2 regions of the Mycolicibacterium sp. P4_G11 genome follow, and region 2 is predicted to be linked to the other one. Evidence: riboswitches for the same ligand, from Rfam matches in the RefSeq annotation. Region 2 holds a riboswitch; the other holds the start of a gene.
What was found. Region 2 has a riboswitch for cobalamin ahead of metE (5-methyltetrahydropteroyltriglutamate--homocysteine S-methyltransferase). Riboswitches for the same ligand answer to the same signal wherever they lie in the genome.
Positions count from the first base shown of each region.

Region 1: it holds a riboswitch for cobalamin, as region 2 does, so the genes downstream of both, AC1U2B_RS24315 (ABC transporter substrate-binding protein) here and metE (5-methyltetrahydropteroyltriglutamate--homocysteine S-methyltransferase) in region 2, are expected to answer to the same signal.

Region 1 covers NZ_JBFUJW010000012.1:164,004-173,671, reverse strand. The annotation lists gene AC1U2B_RS24345 (acetyl-CoA C-acetyltransferase) at 1-1,017, opposite strand, end outside; gene AC1U2B_RS24340 (3-oxoacyl-ACP reductase) at 1,163-2,512, shown strand; gene AC1U2B_RS24335 (MaoC/PaaZ C-terminal domain-containing protein) at 2,514-3,356, shown strand; gene AC1U2B_RS24330 (CHAP domain-containing protein) at 3,504-4,019, opposite strand; gene AC1U2B_RS24325 (ABC transporter ATP-binding protein) at 4,096-4,890, opposite strand; gene AC1U2B_RS24320 (FecCD family ABC transporter permease) at 4,887-5,876, opposite strand; gene AC1U2B_RS24315 (ABC transporter substrate-binding protein) at 5,897-6,904, opposite strand; cobalamin riboswitch at 6,971-7,155, opposite strand; gene AC1U2B_RS24310 (TetR/AcrR family transcriptional regulator) at 7,185-7,784, opposite strand; gene AC1U2B_RS24305 (glycoside hydrolase family 3 N-terminal domain-containing protein) at 7,871-9,058, opposite strand; gene AC1U2B_RS24300 (DUF2613 domain-containing protein) at 9,165-9,338, shown strand; gene AC1U2B_RS24295 (alpha-(1->3)-arabinofuranosyltransferase domain-containing protein) at 9,391-9,668, shown strand, end outside.
Region 2 covers NZ_JBFUJW010000002.1:185,198-194,865, forward strand. The annotation lists gene prpB (methylisocitrate lyase) at 1-56, shown strand, start outside; gene AC1U2B_RS04720 (bifunctional 2-methylcitrate synthase/citrate synthase) at 53-1,171, shown strand; gene AC1U2B_RS04725 (pyruvate carboxylase) at 1,164-4,559, shown strand; gene AC1U2B_RS04730 (NADP-dependent oxidoreductase) at 4,572-5,489, opposite strand; gene metE (5-methyltetrahydropteroyltriglutamate--homocysteine S-methyltransferase) at 5,624-7,891, opposite strand; cobalamin riboswitch at 8,007-8,206, opposite strand; gene AC1U2B_RS04740 (YbjQ family protein) at 8,240-8,668, opposite strand; gene AC1U2B_RS04745 (CbtA family protein) at 8,727-9,635, opposite strand; gene AC1U2B_RS04750 (CbtB domain-containing protein) at 9,649-9,668, opposite strand, start outside.

The DNA of each region.
Region 1 (9,668 bases), on a different contig from region 2:
GAAGGCCTCGTGGATCTCGTAGAAGTCGAAGTCCTGCAGCGTCAGGCCGTTGCGGGCCAGCAGGCGCGGCACGGCGTAGGTCGGGGCCATGAGCAGGCCGTCCTTGCCGTTGACGTAGTCGACGGCGGCGGTCTCGGAGTCGACGAAGTAGGCCAGCACCGGGATGTTGTGCTCGGCCGCCCACTCATCGGTGGACAGCAGCGCCACCGAGGCGCCGTCGGTCAGCGGGGTCGAGTTGCCCGCGGTCATGGTGGCGTCACCCAGCTTCACACCGAAGACAGGCTTGAGCTTGGCCAGCTTCTCGGTCGACGAGTCGGCACGCAGGTTGTTGTCGCGGTACAGGCCCAGGAACGGGCTGACCAGGTCGTCGAAGAAGCCGCGGTCGTAGGCGGCGGCCATGTTCTGGTGGCTGGCGGCGGCCAGGGCGTCCTGGTCGGTGCGCTTGACGCCCATTTCCTTGGCGGTCATGGCGGCGTGCTCGCCCATCGACAGCCCGGTGCGGGCCTCGCTGTTGACGGGAATCTCGACGCCGACGGCCGACGGCAGCTTGCCGACGAGCTTGAGACGGTCGACGTTCGACTTGGCCCGGCGCAGGCTCAGCAGCACCCGGCGCAGGTCGTTGCCGAGGGCGATGGGCGCGTCCGAAGCGGTATCCACACCACCGGCCGCGGCCACCTCGTAGCGGCCGGCAGCGATACCGTCAGCGGCCGCGATGGCCGACTGCAGACCGGTGCCGCAGGCCTGCTGCAGATCGAACGCCGGGGTGTACGGCGACAGCGACGTGCCCAGCACACACTCACGCATGAGATTGAAATCACGGCTGTGCTTGAGGACGGCGCCGCCGATCACCATGTCGAGCTTCTCACCCTTGAGGTTGAAGCGGTCGATCAGACCGTCCAGTGCAGCGGTGAACATGTCCTGGTTGGAGGCGTTCGCGTACGCACCGTCGGATCGTGCGAAGGGAATGCGGTTACCACCCAGGACTGCCACGCGGCGGCGGCTGTTGGTCTCGGCCACGGTATTTCTCCAGTTCGTTGACGTTGGATGACTGAGGCAAGATGTCTCTTGACGCCTATATTACCCACCGTTCTTACTCTGGAGTAAGTTCGTCTGTGACAAGACGCTTCCGTCTCTGGCAAATACGTCCGCAGAAAGGCTTGCAATGGCTGACGTCCTCTCCCAAGTCCTCACCTCCGGTCCGGGTTCCTTCCTGGCCAAGCAACTCGGCGTGCCGCAGCCCCAGCCGCTGCGCCGCTACAAGGCCGGCGAGCCCGCCCTGGCCGGTCCGCTGCTGATCGGCGGCGCAGGCCGCGTCGCCGAGCCGCTGCGCGCGGCGCTGGCCGACGACTACGACCTGGTCGGCAACAACGTGGGCGGCCGCTGGGCCGACTCGTTCGGTGGCCTGCTGTTCGACGCCACCGGCATCACCAAGCCCGAGCAGCTCAAGCAGCTCCACGAGTTCTTCACCCCGGTGCTGCGCAACCTGGCCGCCAACAGCCGCGTCGTCGTCGTCGGCACCACGCCCGATGAGACCGACAGCATCGACGAGCGCATCGCCCAGCGCGCCCTCGAAGGCTTCACCCGTTCGCTCGGCAAGGAGCTGCAGCGCGGCGCCACCATCGGCCTGGTCTACCTGTCGGCGGGCGCCTCGCCGGCCGCCTCCGGCATCGAGTCGACCGTCCGCTTCCTGCTGTCGGGCAAGTCGGCCTACGTCGACGGCCAGGTGTTCTACGTCGGCGCCGCCGACTCCGTCGCCCCGGCCGACTGGGACAAGCCGCTGGCCGGCAAGGTCGCGCTGGTGACCGGCGCCGCCCGCGGCATCGGCGCCGAGATCGCCCGGGTGTTCGCGCGGGACGGCGCTGCCGTCGTCGCCATCGACGTCCCGCAGGCGGCCGACGCGCTCACCGAGACCGCCGCCGCAGTCGGTGGCACCGCGCTGACCCTGGACGTGACAGCCGACGACGCCGTCGCCCAGATCGTCGCGCACCTGACCGAGCACCACGGCGGCAAGGCCGACGTGCTGGTCAACAACGCCGGCATCACCCGCGACAAGCTGCTCGCCAACATGGACGATGCCCGCTGGGACTCGGTCATCGCCGTGAACCTGCTTGCGCCGCAACGCCTTGCGCAGGGCCTGGTGGAGAACGGCGCCATCGGTGACGGCGGCCGGATCGTCGGCCTGTCCTCGATGGCCGGTATCGCCGGTAACCGCGGCCAGACCAACTACGCCGCCACCAAGGCCGGCATGATCGGCATGACCGACGCGTATGCAGAGGTGTTCGGCGAAAAGGGCGTCACCATCAACGCCGTCGCACCGGGCTTCATCGAGACCAAGATGACCGACGCCATCCCGCTGGCCACCCGCGAGGTCGGCCGTCGCCTCAACTCGCTGTTCCAGGGCGGCCTGCCGGTCGACGTCGCCGAGCTGATCGCGTACTTCGCCAGCCCCGCGTCGAATGCCGTCACCGGCAACACGATTCGGGTCTGCGGCCAGGCTCTGTTGGGTGCCTGACATGTCGCAGCCCAACGGTCTTCTGAACATGGCACGGGCGGTGGCTGGTGCGCTGCCGTTCGTGTCGCGGGGTTCCACCCTGCCGGTGCGGACGGTCAAGGTGTCGGGTCTGACCATCGACCCGACCAACGTGGCCGAGTACGCCGCGGTGACCGGCCTGCGGTTCGGCGACACCGTGCCGCTCACCTACCCGTTCGCGTTGACCTTCCCGACCATGATGTCGCTGGTCACCGGGTTCGACTTCCCTTTCGCCGCAATGGGTTCGGTGCATATCGAGAACCACATCACCCAGTACCGGCCCATCAAGGTGACCGACAAACTGGACGTGGCGGTGCGGGCGGAGAACCTGCGCGAGCACCGCAAGGGCCTGCTGGTCGACATCGTGACCGACATCAAGGTCGGCAACGACCTGGTGTGGAACCAGGTCACCACGTTCCTGCACCAGCAGCGCACCAGCCTGTCGGGTGGCCCGAAGCCGGAGCCGGTCAAGCAGCCGAAGCTGCCGCCGCCCAACGCGGTCATCAGCATCACGCCGGGTCAGATTCGGCACTACGCCGACGTCGGCGGCGACCACAACCCGATCCACACCAGCTCCATCGGCGCCAAGCTGTTCGGCTTCCCGACCGCGATCGCGCACGGAATGTTCAGCGCCGCAGCGGTACTGGCCAACGTCGAGGGCCAGCTACCGGATGCGGTTCGGTATTCCGTCAAGTTCGGCAAGCCCGTGCTGCTGCCGGCGAAGGTCGGGCTGTACGTCGAACCCATCGACGGCGGCTGGGAGCTGGCGCTGCGCAACCTGTCGAAGGGCTACCCGCACCTGACGGCGACGGTCACTGAGCTGTAGCTCTCGTCGCACGCCCGGGCGCGTCGGCTCTCCTGTGGCACTTGCGATTTGGAGCCGATGCTTCTGCCGTTTCCAACGTGAAGTTGATGGCGAGATCCCAGTGAAATCTCGCCATCGACTTCACGTTCGGCGCAGAATTCAAGCGGGTCATTCGTAGCGGCCGAAGCCGCGGATGCCCGGATCGTCGGCGATCTTGTACGTCGACAGGCCCACGTTGGTGCCCTCGCCCCCGCCGACCGTGGTGAGCGTGCCGTTGTCGTTGATGAGCACGATGTTGACGTGCTGACCCTTCGGGCTCGGCTTGTCGTACAGCACCATGTCGCCGGGCAGTGGCGAATAGTCCGGTGACTCCCAGCGCCCCTCGGAGTGCAGGTAGTCAGTGAGCGTCATGACGCCCGGGATGCGCCAGTGCCCGGAATTGGGATTGGTGAAGGGTTTTCCAGATTCCCGCATCACCCAGCTGGTGAAGTCCGCGCACCAGGGCTCGTCGTTGCCCTCCGAGTACTTGGACATGCTCGATTGGGCCGCGTACTCCTGGGCCAGGATGTGCACGACGGCTGCGCGCCCGGGGCTCAGCTGCGAGGTGTCGACGGCGGGGAAGTCCGGCCGGGCGACGTGCTCGCGGTAGCCGCGATACCCGGCCAGCCCGGCGACGCCCACCATCACCAGGGCAGCGACGACCAGCAGGATGCGCCATGCGCGTTTGTGCACATGTCCAGACTAGGTGCCCGAAGTGGTGCTACCGGTCGGCAATTTCGGGTCCCGGCGGGAGGAGCTGAATGGTGGGACGGCCTGCGCCGGCTCCGTCGGGCGTGACGCGGGCAGCGACGCCGTAGACCGACGAGATCAGTTCGGCGGTCAGGACTTCGGCGGGAGTTCCGGCCGCGACGACACGGCCCTGATCGAGCACGACGAGCCGGTCGCAGAACAATGCCGCGAGGGTGAGGTCGTGCAGCGTCACCACCGCCGTCACCGGCAGCGCCCGGATGAGCGCCAACAGCTCGAACTGGTGCCGGATGTCGAGATGGTTGGTGGGTTCGTCGAGCAGCAGCTCGCGGGGCTCCTGCGCGAGCGCCCGGGCGATCTGCACCCGTTGCTGCTCCCCGCCCGACAGCGTCCGCCAATCCCGGTCGCGCATGGCCGTCGTCTCGGTCTGCTCAAGCGCCCGCTCGACGGCGCGATCGTCCGCGTCGGCATTGCCAGACCAGATGCCGCGGTGCGGAATTCGACCCAGCCGGACGATCTGCTCGACGGTCAGGTCCAGGTCGGTGCTGACCTGCTGCTCGACCACGGCAATACGCTGCGCGACGGCCCGCCGCCGGATGTCGGCGAGCGGACGACCGTCGAGCAGCACAGCCCCACCGTCGGCGCGCCGTAGTCCGGCGAGCAGCCGCAGCAGGGACGACTTGCCGGCGCCATTGGGCCCGAGCAGGCCCAGCGTCTCGCCGTCGGCCACCACCACCGACACCCCGTCGATGACGAGCCGTCCGCCGGCCGACCAGCTGACGGATTCCGCAGCAAGCGGCCTCGTCACCGAATCCTCCTGCGGCGGGCCAGAATCCACATGAAGATCGGCACGCCGACGAGTGCGGTCACCACACCGACGGGCAGTTCCTGCGGCGCGAACACCGTGCGGGCCGCAGCGTCGACCCAGACCAGAAAGATGGCGCCGGCGATGGCGGTGACCGGCAGCAGTCGGCGGTGCGACGGCCCGACGATCATCCGCGCCGCGTGCGGTAACACCAGCCCGACGAAACCGATTGCGCCCGCGGCACTCACCAACACGGCCGTCAGCAGCGCCGTCGTCAGCAGCAGGATGATCCGGACCCGCCGCACCGAGACGCCCAGCGCAGCGGCCGCGTCACGACCGAAGGCGAACGCGTCCAACGCATCCGACTGCAGCCAACAGACACCGAGGCAGGCCGCGCAGACGAGGCCGCACATCGCCACCTGATGCCAGCTCGCGCCGCCCAGCGACCCCAGCAACCAGAACAGCACCCCACGGGTTTGTTGCGCGTCGGCCGACGAGAACACCACCATCGCCGTCGTCGCCGAAAAGAGCTGGGTACCAGCGACTCCGGCGAGCACCACCCGGTCCGGTCCGCCGCCGGCGGCCGCCGCGAGGGCCAGCACGACCACGAAGGCGATCACCGCACCCACGAACGCGCCGCCCGACAGCGTCAGCGCGCCACCGATACCCACCACAACGACCAGCACCGCTCCCGTGGACGCGCCGGAGGAGATGCCCAGCATGAACGGGTCGGCCAGTGGGTTGCGCATCAACGACTGCAGGATCGCCCCGCAGATACCCAGGCCCGCCCCACAGATGGCAGCCAACAACGCCCGTGGCAGGCGCAGTTCCCAGACGATGCCGTCATCGATCGGTGCGATGTCCGCCGAGCGGCCCCAAAGATGTTGCGCGACGACCGCATACACGTCGCCGATCCCGAGGTCGGCAGGCCCGATGATCATGGCCGCCGCGATCGACAGCGCCAGCCCGGTCAGGCCGAACATCACCATCCCGGCGGTGCGCACCGCCGTCAGGACTTCCCGCCCAGCCCGAACGAGCGCAGCCCGGCCGCGGCGGTCTCGACTGCGCCGACGTTGCGCAGTGACGGGTCCATCGCACTGCCCGGCAACACGATCCACCGCCGTTCGCGCACGGCCTTCAACTTGCTTGCGGCCGGATCGGTTTCGAGGAACTTGATCTTGGCGGCGACGCTGTCGCCGTCGTCGCCTCGGGTGAGGTCGGCGAGGACGAGCACGTCAGGGTCGCGTTGCAGGATCGCCTCCCACGAAATTTCCGGCCACAGCTGCCGGCTGTCGGCGAACGCGTTGCGCGCCCCGACCGCGGTCGTGATGATGCCGGGCGCCCCGCAGCAGCCCGCGATGTACGGGGTTCTGGTACCGGCGTACCACCACATCAGGGAGACGCCGTCTGCGTCGAGTCCGCTGGTCGCGGTCGCCATCCGCGCACGCAGCGACGAGACCAGTTTGTCGCCGCGCTCGGGCACACCGAATATCTTTGCGATGTCCCCGATTTCGGCGTACATGTCGTCGAGCGTCAACGCGCGCTGCTGTGCGGCATCCTGACCACCGCACTCGCTCGACGACTGGTACGTCGGCACACCGAGGCGCTCGAAGCGATCTCGTGGGGCCACGCCCTGGTCGGTGAACGACCAGTCGAACGTCGCGTAGACGAAGTCGGGCTTCTCCTTCAGCACCCGCTCGAACGACGGGAAATCCCGGCTCAGCACAGGCACTTTGGCGTTGTCGGCGGCGAGGTCGGAGCGCACGGCGTCGCTCCATGATGCGGTGCCGGCCATGCGATCGGCGAGGCCGAGCGACAGCAGCAGTTCGCTGGCCGGCTGGTTGATCGAAACCGCACGCTGCGGCGGCGATTTCACCGTCACCTGACGTCCGCAGTTCTCGAGCGTGACGGGATAGCCGCCGGTGCCGGCAGCAGGGGACTCCACGGCCGGCGGACCGCCGCAGGAGCAGATGAGCGAAACAACCAGTGAGACAAGCACAATGGTGCGGACAAACACGGCGGGGCCTTCCGATCCGGGACTCTGGTCGCGGAGTCCATCCGTGGGGGTCCTCGCGCCGCCAGGCCACGAGAGCCCGAGCCAGCAGGTCTTCGGACTCGGGATCATCCAGCCGGAGCGCCTTCCCAGCCCCCGTGGGGCCAGTGGCCGTTGCTCCGCCTGTCCCCCTCACCGCTGCGCGTCAGTTCCGGGTTCACACCGGATTCCCTGACCCAACCGCGTTGGGTTCGACTGGCTCAAGCGGACCATACCAGCGCCGATAGGGTCACCGCCCTGGCGACTACGGCTCGGCGCGCTTGCCCTTCAGGCCGCGCCAGAAGAGGTTGATCATCAGCTCGGTGGCGTCGTTGACATCGGTGTCGCCGGCGCTGACGCGTGACGCGATGGCCTCACCCGCGCCCACCAGGGCCACGGCCATCATCTCGAAGTCGCTGTCCGGCTCCGGGTTTCGCGTACCAGCACTGAGCAGCCGGGCCACCAGGTCGATGATCTTCTCGCGGCCCTCGCGCACCGTGTGGGCGAAGGCCTGCGAGCTGGTGGCCTGCGTGTAGAGCACGATCCAGGACGCCCGGTTGCGGTCGATGTACGTCATGAACGACAGCACCGCGTTGCGCAGCAGGTCGCGTGGGCTCTGCGCGAAGTTGATGTCGGCCCGGACGGTGTCGACGAAGCGCGTCAGCTCCCGATCCAGGCACGCGGCGAACAGCTCTTCCTTCGAGCCGTAATAGAGGTACAGCATCGGCTTGGAAATCTCGGCTTGCGCGGCGATCGCGTCCATCGAGGTCTCGTGATAGCCGTTCACCGAGAACATCTGCACGGCAGCGTCGAGCATCTGCTGTTCGCGGACGGCCCGCGGCAGCCGCTTCGTTCCTCCTGCCATCGGAACAGGGTAGCCGGACGACGATCAAGCGGTGAGGAACGAGCCGCGTTGAGGAGCGCGGCAATTCGGGCTGGGCAACGCGCAGCTCACTTCACGCATTTGGCGCCCGGCCCCTTCATGGCCGCCACCCGAAGGACCGACTTGTCGACCTGAGCCTGGTCCAGCTGCCCGGCCTGCGCGGCCGCTTCCAGCTTGTCCAGCACGTCGGGAATGCCGTCGGTGGTGATCCACAGGGCGACATCGGCGCCGGCCTGGAGCGCCTTGAGCGCCGCGTCGGCGACGCCGAAATGCTGCGTGATGGCCGCCATGCCGGTCAGATCGTCGGTGAACACCACACCGTCGAACGGCGGGCCGCCGTACTCGCCGCTGCGCAGCAGGTCGTAGGCGGGCTTGCTCAGGCTGGCCGGGTCGTCGCCGAGCGTCAGTCCGGGCACCTGCAGGTGGCCGACCATCACCGCGACGGGCTGCTGCGTCGTCAACGTCCGGTACGGCACCAGGTCGTTGTCCTTCAGCGCCGCCAGCGGCGGGGTCTTCACGCCACCGGTGTGCGAGTCGCCCGAGCCGTGTCCGTGACCGGGGAAGTGCTTGAGCACCGGAACGAGTCCCGCCTCGCGCAGACCCGCGGCATACGCGCCGGCGTACTCGGTCACCTTCTGCGGGTCCGAACCGAAGGAGCGGTCGCCGATCACCTCGTCGTCGGGCTCTTCGGTGACGTCGGCGTCGGGCGCGAAGTCGACGGTGATGCCGAACTTGTCCTTCATCTGCTGCCCGCGGTCCCGCGCGATGGCCTGGACTTCGGCAGGCGTCTTGGTCGTCGCCAGCACCCGCGCCGATTCCTGCGGGCCGATCAGCTTCTTCAGCCGGGACACCCGGCCGCCCTCTTCATCGATGCTGACCGCCAGCGGCAGCGCACCGGACGCGGCCTGCAGTGCCGGGATGCTGCCGTCCGACAGCATGGACAGGTCCGTCCAGCTACCGATGAAGATGCCGCCGACCTGCTGTTCCGTCACGGCGGCACGGGCATCGGCAGCGTCCTTGACGCCCACCATGAGCAACTGGGCCAGCTTCTGCCGCAGCGTCAGGGTGCTCAGCAGAGCGTGCGGATCACACGGCGGGGCGGTCGGGGCGGGCGCGTCCATCGGCTTGCTCGACGCGGCTGTGCTCTTGGCCTGGCTGGACGTGCTGGACGCGGCGGGGTGGTCGGACGACGACGAGCAACCGGCTACCAATCCAGACACCAGTGCGAGCGCGCCAAGGGTTCGGGGCAAGGACATGGGCACCGAGCCTAGCCGCGCGACAGCGGCGCCCGGGTCCCGCGATGACCTGGTAGCGGGCTGGCGAACACGGAAGCGGGCAGGTCGTCATGCTAGTTTGGGCGCCATGGACCGCTTCCTCGTGCCCGCCGGAGCCAGCATCGTGGTCGGTCTGTTGCTCGGCGCCGCAGCGGTCTTCGGCACCACGCTGATGCTGGAGCAGGACACCAAGCCGACGCTGCAATCGGGCGATCCAGCGTCATCGGTGCTCAACCGGGTCGAATACGGCAACCGCAGCTGATCCCGCAGCGCCGCTCTCCCGGCGCTGCCTATGGGTCGTCAGCGCGGCCGCACTGGTCCTGACGTTCGCCCAGTCACCGGGCCGGGTCTCGCCCGACACCAAACTCGATCTCACCGCCAACCCTGCGCGCTTCCTGGCGCGGGCAGCCAACCTGTGGAGCAGCGACCTCCCCTTCGGCCAGTCGCAGAACCAGGCCTACGGCTACCTCTTCCCGCACGGCGCGTTCTTCCTCGCCGGTGACGTCATCGGCCTGCCCGGCTGGGTGATCCAACGACTGTGGTGGGCATTACTGCTGGTCGTCGGCTTCTGGGGGGTCATCAGGGTCGCCGA
Region 2 (9,668 bases):
ACAACGAATTCGATTCAGACATCTTCAATTTCACCCTCCAGGACGTGAAAGCATGACCACCGAAACGTCTCACATCCGCAAGGGCCTCGCCGGCGTCGTTGTCGACACCACCGCCATCTCCAAGGTCGTGCCCGAGACCAACAGCCTGACCTACCGCGGCTACCCGGTACAGGATCTGGCGGCGCACTGCAGCTTTGAACAGGTTGCGTACCTGCTCTGGCACGGCGAGCTGCCGACCGACCAGGAGCTGGCATTGTTCTGCCAGCGCGAGCGCGCGTCCCGCCGGGTCGACCGCTCGATGTACTCGCTGTTGGCCAAGCTGCCGGACAGCTGCCACCCGATGGACGTGGTGCGTACCGCGATCAGCTACCTGGGCGCCGAAGATCCCGAAGAGGACGTCAGCACCCCGGCAGCCAACTACGCCAAGTCATTACGGATGTTCGCCGTGCTGCCGACCATCGTCGCGGCCGACATCCGCCGCAGGCAGGGGCTGCCGCCCATCGCGCCGCACAGTCACCTGGGCTATGCCGAGAACTTCCTCAACATGTGCTTCGGCGAGGTGCCGGAGCCGGCGATCGTCGAGGCATTCAGCCAATCGATGGTGCTCTACGCCGAGCACAGCTTCAACGCGTCGACCTTCGCTGCCCGGGTCGTGACCTCTACCCAGTCGGACATCTACAGCGCCGTGACCGCTGCCATCGGAGCGCTCAAGGGGTCGCTGCACGGCGGCGCCAACGAAGCGGTCATGCACGACATGCTGGAGATCGGCTCCGCCGACAACGCCGCGAAATGGCTGCACGGCAAGCTGTCTCGCAAGGACAAGGTGATGGGCTTCGGGCACCGCGTCTACAAGAACGGCGACTCCCGGGTGCCGACCATGAAGGCCGCGTTGGACCGCGTGGTGGCCGCGCGCGGCGGTCAGCAGTGGTTGGACATCTACCACGTGCTGGAACGCGAGATGTTCGTCGCAACCAAGATCAAACCGAACCTCGACTTCCCCACCGGACCGGCCTACTACCTGATGGGGTTCGATATCCCCGTTTTCACACCGCTTTTCGTGATGTCGAGGATCACCGGCTGGACCGCGCACATCATGGAACAGGCAGCGTCGAACGCCCTGATCCGCCCCCTGAGCGAGTACTCGGGCCGACCTCAGCGTTCCATTGCCTGAGCACGCAATCCGAAAAGTCCTCGTTGCCAACCGCGGTGAAATCGCGATCCGGGCGTTCCGGGCGGCCTACGAGCTGGGCATCGCGACCGTCGCGGTCTACGCGTACGAGGACCGGAATTCTCCACATCGGTTGAAGGCCGACGAGTCCTACCAGATCGGCGAACCGGGCCACCCCGTTCGGGCCTACCTCGCAGTGTCCGAGATCATCCGGGTGGCGCAACTCTCCGGCGCCGACGCCGTGTACCCGGGTTATGGGTTCCTCTCGGAGAACCCGGAACTGGCATCGGCATGCGCCGTCGCGGGGATCACGTTCGTCGGTCCCGACGCCGGAGTGCTCGAACTGACCGGCAACAAGGCCAGCGCCATCGCGGCGGCCCGGGCTGCCGGCCTGCCGGTGCTGACGTCGTCGGAGCCGTCCGCTTCGGTCGACGAACTGCTCACTGCCGCAGCAGATATGGAGTTCCCGCTGTTCGTCAAGGCGGTCTCCGGTGGCGGTGGCCGCGGCATGCGCCGGGTGACCGAGCCCGCCGCCTTGGCCGAGGCCATCGAAGCCGCGTCCCGGGAGGCGGAGTCCGCGTTCGGCGATCCGATGGTCTACCTCGAACAGGCGGTGCTCAATCCGCGCCACATCGAGGTGCAGATCCTGGCCGACGGCACCGGTGAGGTGATCCACCTGTTCGAGCGGGACTGCAGTGTGCAGCGCCGGCATCAGAAGGTCATCGAGCTGGCACCGGCCCCGAACCTCAGCGACGAGCTGCGGGCCCGAATCTGCTCTGACGCCGTGAGATTCGCCCGCCAGATCGGCTACTTCTGCGCCGGCACTGTCGAGTTCCTGCTCGACGAACGCGGGCACCACGTGTTCATCGAGTGCAATCCCCGGATTCAGGTCGAGCACACGGTGACCGAGGAAATCACCGATGTGGACCTCGTGGCCTCGCAGCTGCGGATCGCAGCCGGTCAGTCGTTGGCCGATCTCGGTCTGAGCCAGGACAGCGTCCGGATCCGCGGCGCCGCCATGCAAGCCCGTATCACCACCGAGGATCCCGTCAACGGGTTCCGGCCGGACACCGGCCGGATCACCGCCTACCGCAGCCCCGGCGGCGCCGGGGTGCGGTTGGACGGTGGCACCAATGTCGGCGCGGAGATCTCCGCGCATTTCGATTCCATGCTGGTCAAACTCACCTGCCGGGGTCACGACTTCGCGACGGCGGTCAAACGGGCCCGGCGAGCTCTCGCCGAGTTCCGAATCCGTGGGGTATCGACGAATATCCCCTTCCTGCAGGCAGTTCTGGATGACCCGGACTTCGCCGCGGGCAACGTGTCGACGTCGTTCATCGACGAGCGGCCCCAGCTGCTGACCGCACACACCCCAGGGGACCGCGGCACGCGCATCCTCAACTACCTCGCCGACGTGACGGTGAACAAGCCGCACGGCGTGCGCCAGTCTGCGGTGTACCCACGCGACAAGCTGCCGGACATCGATCTCGGCGGGCCGCCACCGGCAGGCAGCAAGCAGCTGCTGACCGAGCTGGGCCCAGAAGGCTTCGCCCGGTCTCTGCTGGAATCGCCGCGATTGTGGGTCACCGACACCACGTTCCGCGATGCGCATCAATCGCTGCTCGCCACCCGGGTGCGTACCTCCGGCCTGGTCAAGGTGGCACCGTACGTCGCCCGGATGACACCGCAGCTGCTGTCGGTCGAGTGCTGGGGCGGCGCGACATACGATGTGGCGCTTCGGTTCCTGAAGGAAGACCCGTGGGAGCGGCTCGCCGCACTGCGGGAGGCAATGCCGAACATCTGCCTGCAGATGTTGCTGCGCGGACGCAACACCGTCGGTTACACGCCATATCCCGTGTCGGTAACCGCTGCGTTCGTGCAGGAGGCCACGGCCACCGGCATCGACATCTTCCGGATCTTCGACGCGTTGAACAACGTGGACTCGATGCGTCCGGCGATCGACGCGGTGCGCGAAACCGGTTCCGCGGTCACCGAAGTGGCGATGTCGTACACCGGCGACCTGTCGGACCCCAACGAGACGCTGTACACGCTCGATTACTGGCTCAAGCTGGCCGACCAGATCGTCGAAGCCGGCGCACATGTGCTGGCGATCAAGGACATGGCCGGGCTGTTGCGGCCGCCTGCCGCGGCAACACTGGTGTCGGCGTTGCGTTCCCGGTTCGATCTGCCGGTCCACGTCCATACCCACGACACCCCGGGTGGCCAGCTGGCAACGTACGTCGCGGCCTGGCAGGCCGGCGCATCGGCGGTCGACGGAGCGGCAGCGCCGCTGGCCGGTACCACCAGTCAGCCCTCCTTGAGTTCGATCGTGGCCGCTGCCGCGCACACCGTCCACGACACCGGGCTGTCGTTGGCGGATGTCTGTGAGCTGGAGCCGTATTGGGAGGCGCTGCGCCGGGTCTATGCCCCGTTCGAGGCGGGACTACCGTCCCCGACCGGCCGGGTGTACACCCACGAGATTCCCGGCGGGCAACTCAGCAACCTGCGGACCCAGGCCGTCGCCCTCGGCTTGGGCGGACGGTTCGAGGACATCGAGAATGCCTACGCCGGAGCGGATCACGCACTGGGCAGGCTGGTGAAGGTGACCCCGTCGAGCAAGGTGGTCGGGGATCTGGCGCTGGCTCTGGTCGGCGCTGGGGTCAGCGCCGAGGAGTTCTCCGCCGACCCGACCCGCTACGACATCCCGGAATCCGTGATCGGCTTCCTGCGCGGCGAACTGGGTGAGCCGGCCGGCGGCTGGCCGGAGCCGTTGCGTACCAAGGCCCTGCAAGGGCGGGCAGAACCAAAACCGGCCACCGAACTCACCGTCGAGGACTACACCGAACTGGCGGAGCCGGGGCCGACCCGCAGAGCTGCCCTCAATCGATTGCTGTTCCCGGGACCGACCCGCGAATTCCTTTCACATCGAGGGCAATTCGGGGATACCTCGAGCCTGAGCGCCAACCAGTTCTTCTACGGGCTGCGCCGTGGCGATGAGCACCGGGTGAAATTGGAGAAGGGCGTCGAGCTGCTCATCGGGCTCGAAGCCATCTCCGAACCCGATGACCGCGGCATGCGTACCGTCCTGTGTCTGCTGAACGGTCAACTGCGCCCGATCCTGGTGCGGGACAGGTCGATCGACAGCGCGGTTCCCGTAGCGGAGAAGGCCGACCGCACCAACCCCGAACACGTCGCGGCGCCGTTCGCCGGCGTAGTGACGATCGGGGTGGCGGTGGGTGAGCAGGTGCAGGCCGGCCAGACGGTCGCCACCATCGAAGCGATGAAGATGGAGGCCGCCATCACGACACCAAAGACCGGCACCGTCAAGCGGATTGCGGTGGCTCCCACCGCGAGTGTCGAAGGCAACGACCTGCTCGTGGTGGTCAGCTGACCGAGGTCATGTTCACGGCACGATGACGATCTTGCCGTGAACATGGCCCGTCGTGCTCGCGGAGAGCGCGGCACCGGCTTCGGTCAGCGGGTATGTCTGGCTGATCGAGACGGCAAGGCGATCTTGCGCGACAAGCGCCGCGAGTTCCCTGAGCGCGGCACCGTGTTCACTTCCGGCACCGCCGACGTGTACTTGGATACCGGTGCCGGCAGCGTCGAAGGCGACCAACGTGAGAACACGCGCCGGATCGCCGGTGAGTTCGATGGACAACGGAATCTCCCCGCGGCCCGAGGCGTCGAGCACCGCGTCAACTCCCTCGGGTGCGACGGCACGGACCCTGTCGAGCAATCCATCACCATAGGTGACGGGCGTCGCGCCGAGCGACCGCAGGTAGTCGTGGTTGGATTCGCCTGCCGTGCCAATGACATTGACGCCCTGAGCCTTTGCGAGTTGGACCGCGAAGGTGCCCACGCCGCCCGCCGCCGCGTGGATCAGCAGTGTCTCGCCTGCCTTGACCCCGAGCTTCTTCAGCACGGCATACGCGGTGCCACCGGCACCTGCCAGCGAACCAGCAACGTCCCAGGCAATACCCTCGGGCTTGCGGACGATTTCCGAAGACTCGGCCAGCGCAACATCGGCGAACGACGGTGTCGTCGATCGGCCCAGAACCTCGTCGCCGACGGCCCACTCGGTGACCTCAGAGCCGACGGCATCAATGACACCCGCCACGTCGGACCCCGCACCGGCGGGCAGCTCAAGCGGTATCAGTTCGCGCATCTGCCCACCGACGATCTTCCAGTCGATCGGGTTGACGCCCGCGGCGCGTACCGCGATCCGCACCTGGGTCGGTCCGGGAGCCGGTGGCTCGGCGTCGACCACGCGTAGCACCTCAGGTGTGCCGTATTCGGCGAATTGCGCAATTCTCGACATCTATCCGTCTCCAATCGGGTTCCGACAGCAGTCTCGCCGGTCTCCTGAAGACAAGCTGTCGATCGCCAGATTTATTTCATGAAACATGACGATGCCCCGGAATCTGAATCAGATTCCGGGGCATCGCCTTTGACTTACCGCGCGGCGCGAACCAACTGCGCCGCCTGCACCATGTTGCGCAGCGACTCGGTCACCTCGTCGGTTCTGCGGGTCTTGAGGCCGCAGTCCGGGTTCACCCAAAGCCGCTCAGCCGGAACGGCATCCAGCGCATGACGCAGTGACGTCACCATCTCGTCGGCGGTGGGCACGCGCGGCGAGTGGATGTCGTATACCCCAGGGCCGACGCTGTTCGAGAACCCGATTCCGTTGAGGTCGTCGAGCACCTCCATGTGGGAACGGGCGGCCTCGATTGACGTCACATCGGCATCGAGATCGGCGATGGCACCGATCACCTCACCGAACTCCGAGTAGCACAGGTGCGTGTGAATCTGGGTGGCATCGCTGACGCCCGAGGTGGACAGCCGGAACGCACCAACCGCCCAGTCGAGATACGCCGCCTTGTCGGCGTCACGCAGTGGCAGCAGCTCACGCAGCGCTGGCTCGTCGACCTGCACGATGACGATCCCCGCGGACTGCAGATCGACCGTCTCGTCCCGGATGGCCAGCGCCACCTGGTTGGCCGAGTCGGCCAGCGGCTGATCGTCGCGGACGAACGACCAGGCGAGGATCGTCACCGGACCGGTGAGCATGCCCTTGACCGGCTTGTCGGTGAGAGTCTGGGCGTACCTGGCCCATTCCACCGTCATCGGCTGCCTGCGGGCGACGTCACCGAACAACACCGGCGGGCGCACGCAGCGGCTGCCGTACGACTGGACCCAGCCGTTCTTGCTGGCGAAGAAGCCGTGCAGCTGTTCGGCGAAGTACTGCACCATGTCGTTGCGCTCGGGCTCGCCGTGCACCAGCACATCCAGGCCCAGGTCCTCCTGCAATCGGATGACCGTCTCGACCTCGGCCTTCATCCGGTTGGTGTACTCGGCCTCGCCGATCTCGCCGGCCACCAGCGCGGCGCGGGCCTTTCGGATGTCGACGGTCTGCGGGAACGAGCCGATGGTGGTGGTCGGCAACGACGGCAGGTTCAGCCGCGCGTCCTGTGCCTTGCGACGCTCTGCGGCCGGCCCGCGGCCGATGCCTTCGGCCAGCACGGCGTCCAGTCGCTCCCGGACGCCACCGTTGTGCAGGCGGGGGTCCTGTGCCCGTGACGCGATTGCCTGATCGGATGCCTCGATCTCGGCGGCCACCGCGCCCCGGCCGTCGCGAAGCGCCGTGGCCAGCGTCACCACTTCGGTGACCTTCTCCGCACCGAATGCCAACCAGCTGCGGAGCGCGTCATCGAGACCGTCTTCGGGATCGAGCGAGTACGGCACATGCAGCGTCGAGCACGACGTCGACACGGCAACGGCCTTTGCCGATCCCTGCAGCGCACCCAGCCGGGCCAGCGCCGCCGCCAGGTCCGTGCGCCAGATGTTGCGGCCATCGACGACGCCGGCCACCACCAGCTTGTCCGCCAGGCCTGGTACATCGGCTACCGGCTGGTCACCACCGGCGACGAAATCGACTGCGACACCGTCGATCTGGGTGCGGGCCAACGCCGGCAGCGCGGCGCCCAGTGCGCCGAAGTAGGTCGCCACCAGGATCGCCGGGCGCTTGGCCGCGTCCGCGAGCGTCGAGTAGACGTGCTCGGCCAGCTCCGGACCGTTGTCCACGATGTCGGTCACCAGCACCGGCTCGTCGATCTGCACCCACTCGGCACCGGCATCGGCGAGTCGGCCCAGCAGGTCGGCATACAGCGGCAAGAGCTCGCCGAGGCGCTCGATGGGCGCCTGTGCTCCGTCGACGGCCTTGCTCAGCGCCAGGAAGGTGATCGGCCCGACGATCACCGGACGAGCCGAAATCCCTTGTACTTGAACTTCTTTGAGCTCTGCCAGCACCTTCTCCGAATGCAGGGTGAACACGGTGTCCGGGCCGATCTCCGGGACCAGGTAGTGGTAGTTGGTGTCGAACCACTTCGTCATCTCCAGCGGTGCGATGTCCGCCGTACCGCGTGCCGCGGCGAAATAGCGGTCGAGGCCGTCGGCCACACCGCTCACTCGGGCCGGCAGGGCGCCGAGCAGCACTGCGGTGTCGAGAACCTGGTCGTAGTACGAAAAGGTGTTGACCGGAACGGAATCCAGGCCGGCGGCCGACAACGCGGCGACAGTATCGCGGCGCAAGCCCGCGGCGATTTCTTCGAGCGCGGCCCGGTCGATCCGGCCTGCCCAGTAGCGTTCGACGGCCCGCTTGAGTTCCCGGTCCGGGCCGATGCGGGGCGCACCGAGAATGGTGGCGGTGAATGGTGTTGACAACAGACGTCCTTCAAATGCGACGGAAGTGCGCACCGCCCAAGGACATCCATCGAGGACAGCCGAAACCGCCCTCGGCGATCAGCCCATTCCACGAGGCGATGCACCGCCGGACGCGGCGCATCCGGCACAGCTGGCAGGTCTTCGGACTCGCAGGCACGCACCCTCGGGTGCTCCTAGTGGCCGTCGCTTCCCGGTTCGAGATGAACCAGTGCGGATGACGGCGGTCGTTCCTGCTTACCGCTGCGGGACAGTCCCGGATTCTCACCGGGTTCCCTCTCATGGCGAATCACCGCCACTCGATATCCATGACACCGAAGCGTCATGGGTAAACCAGCTGCGCCGAGGAGATTACCCTGTCGGGCCCGGGCCAACCGGTCCAACCGGTCCGGCCGGACCGCCCGGACCAGCCGGGCCACCGCCGTAACCCAGCTGCTGCGCCGTGTAGCGAGCGGCATCGGTGACCGGAACCGCCTGCACCGCAGTGCCATACGCGCAGATCTCGGTCCACACATCACCGATCTCGGTGGTGTCGAACCGCATCGCGACAATGGCATTGCCGCCGCGGGCCTGACATTCCTGGAGGAGCCGGCCCATGGCCTCGTTGCGGCTCTCGGCCAGGTTCTTGGTCATGCCCTGCAGCTCGCCGCCGAACATCGCCTTGAAGCCGGCACCCATCTGCGCGAAGGCGTTCCGGGACCGGACGGTAAGGCCGAACACCTCACCGCAGACTCGCTGAATCTCCCACCCGGGCAGGTCATTCGTCGTGACAACCAGCATGCTGCAGCCTTTCGTTGGTCGGTACGCCTCGAACTGTAGTGCGCAGCAACCGGAATCGTCAGACGGCTGCTGCCACATCCTTTGCCGGCACGGCCTGCTTCGCGCCACCGAGGTAACGCTCGACGAGCCCGCCGAACACCAGCCCGATGACCGCCCAGATCAGTGCCTGATCGAGCAGCGAGTACCACCGGAACTTCCACAGCAGGTCGGCGTCGAAGCCCGGGTATATCAGCTGCCCGGGGGCGTAGACCTTGCCGTCGATGGTCACCGGCGTGGTGAAGGTGTTGGTGATCGGCTGCGGTGTCTCGGTTGCGGCGCGCGCAAAGCCGAGTTCGCCGGAGTGCTCGACGTTGGCGGCCAGATCGCCGAGCGACGGCAGCGCCGCCAGCAGGCCGCCGTACACCACGAAGAACCCGAGCACCGCGATCCCGACCGCGCGTGCCCAGCCGACCTTCGCGGACAGCTTGCGCGCGGCGAACACCGCGAGCCCCAGCAGCGTCAGCGATCCCCACACCATGCCCAGGTACAGGAAGCCGCGGGTCTCCATGGTGAACTCGTGGCCGATGGCCGGCGGGTTCGCCGGGTACTTCACGAACGGCAGCAGGTACACGCCGAGGAAACCGAAGCCGGCGATAGCCCAGCCCAGCACCAGCGGCCGCACCTTGAAGCGGCCGTGCAGCACCAGATAGGCGACGGCGACCAGCGCACCCATCGCCACCGAGAAGGCGATGATGCCGGTGGCCGCACCGATGCCCGACTGGATGGATCGGCTGAACAGCTCCGGTCCGTCCGGCTCGACCGGATGGCCCATGGCGGTGTGAATGGTCGAGAGCACATCCATGCGGCCGGACTCGTAGTCGATGGCCTTGTCGATGGCGGGTTCGGCAAAAATGCGGGCAAACAGGAACCCCAGAATGCCGGCGATCAGACCGGCGAGGGCTCCGCGCCCGATAACGCGGATTTCCACAAGGTCCCCTGGATCAGTGGCAGGGGAAGCCGA